DNA from 4 places in the Virgibacillus sp. L01 genome. Region 1 is predicted to be linked to each of the others. Evidence: riboswitches for the same ligand, from Rfam matches in the RefSeq annotation. Region 1 holds a riboswitch; each other region holds the start of a gene.
The links. Region 1 has a riboswitch for thiamine pyrophosphate ahead of thiT (energy-coupled thiamine transporter ThiT). Riboswitches for the same ligand answer to the same signal wherever they lie in the genome.
Positions count from the first base shown of each region.

Region 1 (3,134 bases):
TGCTCCAGTCAGCGGTAAACCTGAAAATCCTGAACCATCCAGCCCAGTAATAATACCAATAATCAATACACTAAATGCTGCAAATAAGGCACTTTGTGGTAGGAAGGCCTGTGAGGATTGAACAAGGTCAAACAGCAATCCGGGTGCCTTTTCATCCACACCTAGAATACCACCGGAAAAATCTGCACTGCCAAGGAAGAAGAACCCCGCAATCGGAATAACCGGTCCCATTGCCTTAAAAGCAAACACAAAGCCATCTGTAATATGGTTACTAATATAATCAAGTGCATGTTGCCGACCAAACGCTACTGTCGATAATAACAGCAGGATTACAGCAACTCCTCCAATAAATGCAGCACCATCCCCACCTTCAAATCCACTCATTCGTCCTGACATAAGCTTTGTATACATCATATAGATTACTACTGTCAAAAGGGCAATGGGTACAAGTACTGCAAATACTTTACTCCAAGTATCCAGATGTTTTGAATGTGCTTTATTAGTTGACTCTTGCGTTGCCTGTAATGCTTCCAATTCTTTTTCATTTAGCTCACTATTTTTTGAACGAATTGTTTTTCGATAAAAGAGGTATGCTAATCCGATTGCTACTGCACCGGTAATCAGAGATAGGATTAATGCCTTATCAGCCACCAAATTCACATCAATGCCGGCTGATTTTGCGGATAGCCCTGGTGCAACCTGAACAATATAATCAGAAGAAAGTGCCATCCCCTGACCAGCCAGCGCAACAGCAACGGCTGCAGTTAATGCTGGAAGTCCTGAGCGAATTGCAGCAGGCACCAGCAATGCACAAATAAGCGGTACCGCTGGTGTCGGCCAGAAAAAGAGAGAAATGACATAAGTTACAGCAATTAAAACAAAAAACGAAACATGCCCATTTATCATTACTTTTTGGATTGGCTGGATCATCCTTCGATCGGCACCTAAATCACGCAATGAGTGTAGCAAAGCCATCATAAAAGTAATGATCAGGAATATACTGAATAGTTCCTTTGCTGCAACAAGGTTGGCATTGAATATAGCGGTAAATCCATCGATTAAATTCCCGTTATATACCCAGGCAATCACAAATGTCCCAAGCAACGACGGAAGTACAACACCTTTCCTGAAAATCATTGTGAAAATAATTATTAGTGTAAATATACCGTATAGCCAATGTGATATTGTTAGTTCCACCCATAACACTTCCTTTCTTAAGTGTGCTATAGCCTATGCACACTGAAAGAAAGCGGTGAAAAATTATTACAATGCTGGATTACTATAATTCCCTAATTTGATTCCTTTTCGTTACATTCATTGCAAAATAGCTTTCCATTTTGTTGGACACCGTCAAAAAAACCATCCTCACAATAAACGTTTTGCCCACATGACTGACACTGTCCGATTAGTTCTTTCATCCTAATCACCCCTACCTTAATTATAGAAAAATAGCCCTTATAATACAAAGGACTATTTTCTGTGAACGGATTAATTTACGATGCAGTTTGCAATAATGTTTTTGGTTGTTTGTAAAACAAAAGAAATACAATAACTGTACAGATGATAAAGGATGGCAGCATGTAAGATCCACTATAAAGTAACGAATATAACCAGACCGGCTGGCCTTCTGGTGCATAATGTCCAAAGAACACGATGCCGGCTGTAAAATGCGCCAAAAAGCGTAGTGCTGAGCCTATAAATACGCCTAACATAATTAGTAAAAAGCTTATCTTTGCTTTTCCTTCTTTGACAGCATGTTGAACCGGTTTTACAAATATTCCTGCCACTCCAATTATAGTGAAAGCAACAATATAATCAAGAAAACCCTGGACAGGTGTTAATATTATTGGTCCGGACATTACGATCTGCATGACTCCTAACAAAAATCCGGCCACCAGACCACCTTTCAAACCCCAGCGAAAAGCCATAATGAATATTGGGATCATAGCAAAAGATACAGATCCACCTTGTGGCCAAATCGAGAACTTTAAAAAAGGTATTATATCTAAAAGTAATGCCATGGCAGCAAATATTGCCACCTCAATCATAAACAGCGTACGCTTCGAACTCATTCTAAATTACCTCCCCTTTTGAATAAATACAAAAAAAGCAATGCCAAGGGGAAGCTTCCTGATGGGGAATCCGCTCACAACATTGCTTTTATTCCATCAAAAAAGCCACCATCCCTACGTTAGTACTAACTAACAGGTTCTAAGGGTCAGAACTGCACGTTCACTCTCAGCCAAACGGCTCCCCCTGTAGGCTTCTATTAATCTGCTTTTTTCATTATGTGTATTATAACGTATCAACATACAATTGACAACGGTTTCTTATGGTAAAAGAACTTATTTTGTTGATACAATAGCCCCTGTATTTGGATGAGCATAAATTTGAACCTTGCCAAAATCCCGTGTTTGAATTAAGTAGACATGTGCCTGCGTTCTGCCTATAACTTTATATGTTAATCCACCAAATTTATCCGGGCGTAAAAAACCTTTTTCATTCCCCTTAATCGGAGTTGCATCCAATGGATACACTCGCCAGCTTGAGGCTTTCGATGGCAGACTTAAATATTTATTAAGTGTTGCGCCAATTCCATTACCTTTATAGGAAAATTCACTAAACGAGCAAAAGGCCTTGACAACAGATTCGGCTAATTCCAGCCAATGATCCTTTATCTTGCGTATATCGTCTCCCCGCGAATCGGCAAAGCCATATTCAATTATATTAGTGATAACTTTTCCCGTATCACGGTTCATATAATAAAAGTCACGTGTACGATCATTTGGCAGTGTCCTTGTAAAGACCCTGCGTATATTTTGACCTGCATCCTGCAATCCAAAAGCTATTTCTTCTGCCATATTCTCTCCCCCATAGATAGAATGGATAACCTCACCACCATCCCCTCCACCAGCATTGATATGATTAGAATGACAATACCTTGCACCACTATCCCGGACAATCTTCGTCCTTTCTGCAGGTGATAAGGTGACATCCTTTTGCCGGGTAATTGCAATCGGAATTCCTAACTGCTGATAGCGTTTGTACTGATAGAGTGAGATTGCTAGATTCATATCTTTCTCAAGCCAATATTGATTGGATCCACCACCTGGGTCTTTTCCTCCATGACCTGG
Region 1 is NZ_JBQQCP010000011.1:60,138-63,271, reverse strand. It holds gene ACTWQM_RS17375 (hypothetical protein) at 1-1,197, opposite strand, end outside; gene thiT (energy-coupled thiamine transporter ThiT) at 1,494-2,072, opposite strand; TPP riboswitch at 2,167-2,267, opposite strand; gene ACTWQM_RS17365 (N-acetylmuramoyl-L-alanine amidase family protein) at 2,346-3,134, opposite strand, start outside.

Region 2 (3,134 bases), on a different contig from region 1:
CAAGTGTCGATAGTTCCTCCAATTGAACCGCCAATGTTATATCTGAATACTCGGTAATGGGCGAATAAGGGTTATCTGTAAAAGCAATAATTGTTGCACCTTGTTTTTTGGCCAATTCAGCAAGTCTTATCGTGTTAACCCCATACCTATGGAATGAAAAAGCAACAAATACACTATTTTCATGCAATTCACTTAGCTGAACCAAAATATCATCATCAGGTGTATGCTGCCGTACATTGCCGACCACAATATTTAGGGCATAGGTAAACCAGCTTGCTAACGCGTAGGATGATCGGATACCTGAAATATAGATGTTCTCAGCAGATAACAGCTTTGTAACGGTTTGGTCTAAGTCCGTTTCCGAAATTTGCTCGATTACTGTCTGAATTGTACGTATATCATTGAACATTAGGTTTTTAACAGTATTATCTTCCGAATGATTGGATACCTTTCTGTTTCTGAAATCAGACAAACTGCTTTTTTCAAAAATGCGTTGTTGGTATACCTGCTGTAAAGATTTATAGCCATCATATCCAAGTGTACGCGCAAAACGAATGATCGTTGTTTCGCTGACACCTATTTTTTTGCCTGCTTCCTGAGCTGAGTTCATTGCGAAAATAGATGGATCACTGTAAATATAGGATGCTATTTTTTTAAAGCTTTTTGAAAAAGTCGATTGATGTTCCTTGATTTTCTTGTACAGATTCTCCATGTTAATTCTCCGTAAGTTTGTCATCTATTAAAATGAAGGATTTGCTTTTAATTTTAATAAATAAGAAGTAATTCCTTTATTATTATAGTTAACATACCATAATTATAGAATTTTCTCAATATGTAATCTTGGGAATTATTAAAAAATTAACTGATTGCGTAGGAACTTAAGTTATAACTGATAAAAGTGCTAAACATCCGTTTTCATACATAAAATTAGTACAAGCCTAATAAAAAGGGTGATTAATTTTGTGGTCAGATTTTAAAGCATTCGCATTAAAAGGAAACGTATTAGACTTGGCTGTTGCTGTGATTATCGGGACAGCCTTTGGAAAAATAGTAACGTCACTTGTTGAAAATATTATGATGCCACTAGCAGGGATCTTAGTAAGTGGTGTTGATTTCACAAATTTAAAGTATACCGTCAGAAAAGCAGATGTATTGTATGGCGAGTTCATCCAGTCGGTTTTTGATTTTATCGTTATTGCGGTGTCCATCTTCATTTTCATTCGCATCATAGCAAAGTTTAGAGGTGAGAAGGAGCAGGAAAAAGAAACAAAACCTGATGAAAAAGCTGAATTGCTCAAAGAGATACGTGACCTTTTGAAAAAAGAGGATAAGCTAACGCCAGAACAGAAAAAGAAGATCACAATTAATATTTCATCACAGTCGAAGAAAAGATAAAACTTGAAAAATACAGTAAGCTGTGGCATAGTGAATTTGATAGATTAATTGAATAATAAGTTGTAGGGGGACCAGTTTATGCTGGTTGAGATTGCATCCGATAGATGCTGACCCTTGGAACCTGATTTGGTTGAGACCAGCGTAGGGAACAAAGTAAAACAATAGTAATATTGTTCGGAATGCGCTCAGGGACTAACCTGGCGTTATTTTTTTGGACTTTTATGGATAATTCCTATCGTTTCCAATACCAATCATACTTCCAGAAGTGAACAAAAAAAGAGAAAGGGAGATGGGAAATGAGAAAATGGTTACTCGTAGTTTTTATAGCCGTTTTACTAACAGCATGTAACGACGCAGGAGGAACTGACGATAAAAGTCAGGAGACAGAACAAGCTAAAGTAGTGCTCGATTGGACCCCCAATACGAATCACACAGGGCTATATGTTGCCCAGGAAAAAGGATATTTTGCCGATGAAGGGTTAGATGTAGAAATTATGATGCCAGGTGAGGCAGGGTCTGACCAGCTTGTAGCATCAGGAAAAGCTGACTTCGGTGTCAGTGCACAGGAAGCTGTTACAGAAGCACGTATTCAGGATATTCCCATCGTATCGATTGCAGCGGTTATCCAGCATAATACATCCGGATTTGCTTCACCAAAAGACAAACAAATTACATCACCAAAAGATTTTGAAGGAAAAACATATGGCGGGTGGGGTGCACCGGTTGAAAAAGCGGTTCTTTCATCACTTATGAAGCAGGAAAATGCCGATGTTGAGAAAGTAGATATTGTCAATATGGGCAATACAGATTTCTTCACAGCGGTGAAGCGGGATATTGATTTTGCTTGGATTTACTATGGCTGGACTGGAGTCGAAGCAGAAATGCGCGGGGAGGAATTAAATATGATTTATTTAACCGATTACTCCAGAAAGCTTGATTACTATACACCTGTCCTTACAACGAACGAAAAAATGATCTCTGACAATCCAGAAAAGGCTGAGAAATTTTTAGCGGCGGTTTCAAAAGGGTATAAGTTTGCCATAGATAATCCAGGTGAAGCAGCAGAAATTCTCATCGACGCTGTTCCAGACCTTGATCCGGAGCTTGTTAAGAAAAGTCAGAAATGGCTATCACCAAAATATCAGGATGACGCAGAAAAGTGGGGAGTTCAAAAGCAGGAGGTTTGGGAGAATTATTCTAGCTGGATGTATGATAATGGACTTCTTGAAAGTAAATTAAAAGCGAAAGAAGCGTTTACCAACGAATTTTTGCCAGAATAGGAGTGGGAATATGAACAATTCATTAGTAAGTATTCAAATTATCCCCAAGACAAAAAATGGGGAAGATGTCATTCCATATGTAGACGCTGCGATAGAGGTGATTGAACAAGCTGGAGTGAAATATGAGGTCCATCCTTTGGAGACAACAATGGAAGGGAAGCTAACCGAGCTATTTGCAGTTATTGAAAAAATGAACGAAAGAATGGTTGAACTCGGGAGCGTCAGCATTATATCACAAGTGAAAATACTCTATAATCCAAGTGGTGCATCGATGGATAAATTGACGGAGAAATATCGTTGATGAAAAAATTTATGAAAAAAGGATGGAAACCTGTTACGGTTATCCTCCTTTTATTCATTATTTGGGAGGCTTCCAGTAAGTTATTCGAGATACCTGGCTGGCTGCTGCCAGCGCCCTCGCAAATTTTCCAAACAGGTGTTGAAGGTTGGGCATCTTAC
Region 2 is NZ_JBQQCP010000009.1:104,353-107,486, reverse strand. It holds gene ACTWQM_RS16230 (MurR/RpiR family transcriptional regulator) at 1-712, opposite strand, end outside; gene mscL (large-conductance mechanosensitive channel protein MscL) at 961-1,395, shown strand; TPP riboswitch at 1,450-1,560, shown strand; gene ACTWQM_RS16220 (ABC transporter substrate-binding protein) at 1,692-2,675, shown strand; gene ACTWQM_RS16215 (thiamine-binding protein) at 2,686-2,976, shown strand; gene ACTWQM_RS16210 (ABC transporter permease) at 2,976-3,134, shown strand, end outside.
Region 2: linked by a shared signal. The riboswitch ahead of ACTWQM_RS16220 (ABC transporter substrate-binding protein) and the one ahead of thiT (energy-coupled thiamine transporter ThiT) in region 1 are both predicted to bind thiamine pyrophosphate.

Region 3 (3,134 bases), on a different contig from region 1:
GCCAGTTTTTGCTTTTGTCCCCCAGAAAGGGAAGCGATAGTTGACTTCTTATAGGTTGCCAAATTAACAAGCGACAATGCCCTGTCTATCTTGTCCTCCATCTGGTGATGAGGAACGTGGATATTTTCCAGGCCAAATGCAATTTCATCTTCAACAGTAAGCATACAGAACTGTGTTTCTGGGTCTTGAAATACAACACCTACATGGCGACTAAGCTCACCAGGTTTATAGTCTGCCGTATTCTTACCATTGATAAAAATATTTCCAGTCATTGTTCCATCCAGTTCGCGCGGGTATAAACCGTTTAAACAAAATGTTAACGTACTTTTTCCACATCCGCTTGGACCTAACAATAGAAGTGTTTCGCTTTTGTTTAATTCGAAGCTGACATTTGATAAGGTGTCTTGATCCAAATGCGTTTCAAAACGTAAGGACAGCTGCTCAACACTTAGTAAGCTATTGCTCATACTGCTCGTTTCTTTCGATGTTCTTTGCCCAAAGCATAACTGGATAAGACACCTGTTTGTGCTAAACTATCGCTCAATGCTTTTCCAAGTAACCCAGCGATTAGCGCTCCGCTTATGATTCGTGCAACAAACATGCCTGTAACATAAGGTGTGGAGAGTGCTGCGAACCCGCTTATGAAGTAGCCATATACAAAACTAAAAATAGCTGCACCAGCACCTGAAGCCATTAGCACCCATGTCGAATAATTCTTCCAGCGTGTCATCGCAAATGCCGACTCTGCTCCTAGCCCTTGAATCATCCCGGATATAATTAACATTGGACCAACTGCACTACCGAGTAAAACTTCGACCATAGCTGCAATCGTTTCAGACATAAAGGCAGCTCCCGGTTTACGAATAATGTAGGCTGCAATAATTGAAACAATAAACCAGATTCCAAATATCAGATCATATCCAATTGGTCCGAAAAAGCCAACAAGTACCTTTCCAACCGGGAGAAAAGCTAGATAGACAACCCCGAATACAACAGCAAGTGCGGACATGACGACTATTTCCTTGAAGCGCCAATTACTCATCCTTGTCTCCTCCTTTGTGGGATGGGCTATTAGCTGATACAGATACTGTCATTACGGTATGACTCGACCCTCCATCAACCGTTGCATTAAAAACTTGTTCCAATCCATCGAATATTTTAATAGATTCACCATCAAGTCTAGTGGCATAATGCGCATGCGAAACATCAACATGTTCTTTCATCGCTTCAATTTGTTCCATAATTACATCCATATAGTTCCCGCCACCAAGTGGGTATAAAGAAAACTTAGCCGCAACGGATTGTTTAATGTCTTTCACCTGTACGTGATTTACGGTAACATCATCTTCTGCCAAATAAACATCTCCTGCTGAGTCACCTGGGCAACCCAGTGAATAGGTCCCTTCGAATGCAACGTGCTCACCGGTTCTCGCTGCATGAATAAAAATAGCCTTTGTTACGTCAAAAACATGGGGTAACCTTCCTCTAACTGTTGTTGTCACATCGTCTGTCTCCATCCAAACTTTTGAGGTGTCCACATTTTTGAGTGCCGTTGTAATAACCTCGATAAAATTGTCGCTCATTGGATGAATCGAAAAGCTGCAACCTGCAATACCTGAAGTTGAACAATGCTGATTTGTCATACAAAATTCCTCCTTGTTGTTTGTAGTTAAAATATAAACAAAAAACTGCATCCCCGTGGAATGCAGTCTGTTAGTATGTATTGTCAAAATAAAATATACACGCTTCGACCACACTTCCCCACGCTAGTATTACCTAGTTCGGGTGCAAAGGGTCAGAACAAAACAGTTCTTCTCAGCTGAATTTAACAGCTCCCCTAGTGAAAGGTTGATATGCAGTTTTTCTATCTTTATCTTAACTAGGATCTGTTTAATTGTAAAGAGGGAGAGTGATGCTTGATTGTTTCTTCTAATAGAATAAAAAAAGAGCCAACTGTGAAAGTCGACTCTAGAGGTTCATGGACTTAACTTTATAGTATCTCCTTCTGTAATGTGATTCTTCACTATCGTACCAACAGGCAACTCAAGTGCTGAATCAGCATTCGGTACTGGCGGGACTACTTTCCATGGTTTTAAATTCGGGATTGTTCTCACTACGTTATTTGAATGATCAAGAAATACTACATCAATGGGAAACCGCATGAAAAACATGTGAACGGATTTACACCGTGTAATTAAAAGACCTTCATTCGTAAAAGGCTTCTTATGAAACAAAAGTCCTTTTAATCTTGCCCAATAACTATCAGCTATCTTTATCTCAAACGGTAAACTGATTTCCAAAGCTTCCACTCCTCTTATTTCCTTTTGTTCATTATAGTGATTTAATTGTTCTTTATATAGTTCAAACGGACTGATTTGAAGGTTTGCAAACCCCGTTAAAATAGTTTTTCCAATGATGCTGTTTATCTTTCCAGCAATGTTCGTTGTATTGTTAGGCCCGTTAATTATTTATATGTTAGATATGCTGTAGGAATATCATGAGGAATCAACAGAAGAACACGTGGAATCAACAGAACAGCACCCGGAACCAGCCAAACCCTAATTGGATGAGAATTTGTGTAGAACCTGCGGAAAATAAACAGATTCCCATCCAATCAACACAACACCTAACGTCGATTAAGAAAGTGCACCAAGTTGCCCATCAGCTCAAATTCGGTTATAAAATATCTTCCGGATGTTCAATTTTATTATATATTTTTTCGATAAATGTTGAATTATATGTATCATACCAGGATTCAGGAAGTTCTAATTCAATTAATAAAGAAATAAAAGTTTCTACTAAATTTCCATCAAACTGTGTCCATGAACATCTTTTTAATTCTTGAAAAGCTTCATGGTAGGACATTTTAGCTGATTTATAATTCCGTAAATCATAGGTCATTGTATCAAAAGAATCACATACTCGAATAATCCGTCCCTGTACAGAAATTTCCTCACCTACTAAACGGCGTGGATATCCAGTGCCATCCCAGTTTTCATGATGATCTCTGACAAACTCCGCTGTACGTGTCTTCCCAAGTTCCTTCCGAACAATAACGTTCCCAATATGACAATGACTTTCTACTACTGTTTTTTCAATCGTATTGAGCTTGCCGGGTTTTAACAATATTTCTT
Region 3 is NZ_JBQQCP010000006.1:253,904-257,037, forward strand. It holds gene ACTWQM_RS13280 (ABC transporter ATP-binding protein) at 1-467, opposite strand, end outside; gene ACTWQM_RS13285 (ECF transporter S component) at 464-1,042, opposite strand; gene ACTWQM_RS13290 (YkoF family thiamine/hydroxymethylpyrimidine-binding protein) at 1,035-1,643, opposite strand; TPP riboswitch at 1,742-1,849, opposite strand; gene ACTWQM_RS13295 (DUF192 domain-containing protein) at 1,977-2,309, opposite strand; gene ACTWQM_RS13300 (HD-GYP domain-containing protein) at 2,677-3,134, opposite strand, start outside.
Region 3: linked by a shared signal. The riboswitch ahead of ACTWQM_RS13290 (YkoF family thiamine/hydroxymethylpyrimidine-binding protein) and the one ahead of thiT (energy-coupled thiamine transporter ThiT) in region 1 are both predicted to bind thiamine pyrophosphate.

Region 4 (3,134 bases), on a different contig from region 1:
GCAGATGGCCACCTTTAACCAATGACGCACCTGCTCCAAATTCATGAACTATTTGTTTTGCAGCCTTTTTCATGTCGTCCAGTGTTTCGATTTTTTCACCTGTAATATCTTCTGCCTCAGGGATATTAGGTGTTACTAACGATGTCATTGGTAATAGTTTCTTACGTAAATAATCCCTGGCATCGCTTGCGATTAATGGATCGCCACTTGTTGCGACCATTACCGGATCCATAACAAAAGGGATGTTTAAACCATTAATCTTTTGAGCAATAGCCTGCATCATGTCAACGTTGGCGATCATTCCTGTCTTAAATGCCTGAAAGGGGATATCGGTCATAACAGAATCCAATTGTTGTTCAATCATTTCAACAGGGAGATGGTGCACATTCTGGACACCTGTTGTATTTTGGGCAACAACGGATGTAATGACAGACATACCGTAAGTCTTCAGTTCCTGAAAGGTTTTTAAGTCTGCTTGTATTCCGGCTCCACCACTGGGGTCAGTACCAGCGATTGTAAGTGCGCATGGAATGCTTTTCATTTGCCAACCACCAACTCGTTTATTGGCCACTCTTCACAAGTATAGGCCATTTCCCAAAAGGACAGTTCTAATTGGCAGCTTTTACGAAATGCTTCTTTTATCTTTTTCTGCTCATCCAATGAAGCATGTTCAGCAAATTCATCCAAGCGGTTTCGCATTTCCATCACTATTTTGCCAAATCGTTCATCAGCATAAAAGCTGATCCATGGATAAAATGGATGATCCGTTTCTGGTTTATATTTGTTCATTAACGCATAGCCGATTTCCAAATATGTCCAGGGGCAAGGGAGCAGTGCACCAATGGTTTCAGCGACACTGCCCATTTGCGCGTGATACATCATATGCTTAATGTAATGATCAGCAGTTGGCGGAAGCGGGTGACCTTGCAGCTCCTCGTAGCCAATCCCTATATGGTCGCAAAAGTTATGATGTGGGTGGTTTTCACTATTTAAAACAAATTGGATTTGTTCCCCGAAGAAGCGGATGTCCTCGCGCTTGTCAGATTTGGAAAGTGCAATTCCATAAATTCGCATAAATGCATTTAAATATTCAAAATCTGCCTTAATATAATGCGCAATTGATCCGTTTGGGACATCTTTTTTTCCAATACCAGCGACAAAAGGGTGATTAAATATTGCTTGAAAAATATCTTGGTTCTCATCTCTTAATTGTTGTGTGAATGACATAACAAAGCCTCCAATGATTTAGGAAGCTACTAGGGGGGATAAAAGTAGATTAGTAGAGGTATAGATAGCGGACCTCAACTACTTCCCTGCGCAGGCATTATCCAGATCAGGTTCCAAGGGACAAGGAATATTTCCGTTTCTCAGCCAGTACAGCACCCCTAGTAGTTTTTCCTATATTTTATTTTGAACTAGTCTTTCCTGATTAACCCGTGAAATAACAAACCAGCCTATCAATGCTCCAGTAACACTGCTAATAAGAAACGACGGTATAAAGAACAAAGCACCAGCTGAACTACCCATCAATAGCTTTGCAAAGGGAACAGCAAAAAGTGCTCCGATGACCCCGGTACCAATTGCTTCTCCCACAGCAGCCATGGCTTTTCTATGAGTCTTCTGAAACAAGTATCCAGCTAGAAATGCTCCAATCATGCCGCCGGGAAACGCCAGCAACGTACCAAGTCCAAGCATGTTGCGGAGCAGGCCAATCATAAATGCAATACCGACCGCAGGACCAGGCCCAAGTGTCACTGCGGCCATAACATTGACGGCATGCTGGACGGGATAGGCTTTTGCCACGCCTGCTGGAAACCAAAGTAACTGTGCACCCAATGTACCTATTGCCACAAAGACTGCCATTGTCGTAAGTAATCGTGTTCGGTTCAATCAAATCCTCCTTTCCGTGAAAGGGGCGCGTACGAAAAAAGCCAGATCCATTAATGGACCTGGCTTGAAATAGCTGATATAAGTAAGTATATCGTCAGTCTACTTCCCTCCGCTGGTATTAACCAGATCAGGTCCGTAAGAGTCAGAAAGCTAATACGTGCTTTCCTCTCAGCCCACGATTTTGGGCACCCCTAGTAGTAATTTTTAAAATATTATGTTTACAATTTAAGGATAACAAAAGAAATCACTTTTGTCATGGTTTATTTCATGTTCATGAATGTAATGAAAAAAATCATGTTTCCAATTCAATGGCTTCCTTAATTAATGCAGAAAATTTTTGGGGTTGAATATCGTCGAGTTGTTTTACTCTGATATGACGCATTTTTTTGCCAGTTCCTTCAAGCAGGTTATCCTTATCCTTAAGTGTGGCACCGAAGTAGAAACCTAGATTAACATGATTCTTGGCAGTCTGGAGATAGCATACAAGACCATTCTCAATATAACATGGCTTTCCCCATTTCATTTCTTCAGTTATATTGGGAGACGTTTGGAAAATAACCTCCCGTAATTTTTCGATAATTTCCTTTGTATGCCCATTTAAATTTTCAATGAATTGATCTACTTCTTTAGTTTGGATTGGTTCCATGCTTTTTGACTCTCCTTTTATATTATTGTTCTTACATTACAGTAATAATCGGACACAGGATACGCTATTTCTGCAAAAAAATGCTTTTCCTGTAATATGCGGTCATCAGATACCTTATTTCACATATATCTAAGGAAAAAGGGATGTTTTTGTCAAATAAGGGCTTTGGTTTCCGCTAATCTTTGACATTACAACTTCATGATACTCGTCATTGTATATTTTCACCAAAATGATACTAAATCCCTTTAATTCCAGAGTAGATGTATTAAAATTAAATTTATATTAGAACTGGGGTGGATTTTTTTGGAACATAATAACGAACATTTGTCGAGTAGAATTATTGAATGGGTAGTAGATAATGTCGATTCGAATGCAGTGGTGGAATCGGTTAGTCGACTGAAAGGAAGTACCTCATCCACATTACATAGCATCACAATACAGGTGGATCAGTCAGTAAAACAATATGTTATCAGGCAGTTTGATAATAAGGAATGGCTTGAAGAAGAACCGGATTTGGTTTTGCATGAAAAGGAGAGTTTGCTTATGGCTGCTAAAACAGGCGTTACCACTCCTCAAGTTGTCGCCTCCGATGAAACTG
Region 4 is NZ_JBQQCP010000005.1:196,345-199,478, reverse strand. It holds gene thiD (bifunctional hydroxymethylpyrimidine kinase/phosphomethylpyrimidine kinase) at 1-541, opposite strand, end outside; gene tenA (thiaminase II) at 538-1,227, opposite strand; TPP riboswitch at 1,294-1,397, opposite strand; gene thiW (energy coupling factor transporter S component ThiW) at 1,399-1,890, opposite strand; TPP riboswitch at 1,978-2,093, opposite strand; gene ACTWQM_RS11515 (DUF1801 domain-containing protein) at 2,183-2,536, opposite strand; gene ACTWQM_RS11510 (phosphotransferase family protein) at 2,840-3,134, shown strand, end outside.
Region 4: linked by a shared signal. The riboswitch ahead of thiW (energy coupling factor transporter S component ThiW) and the one ahead of thiT (energy-coupled thiamine transporter ThiT) in region 1 are both predicted to bind thiamine pyrophosphate.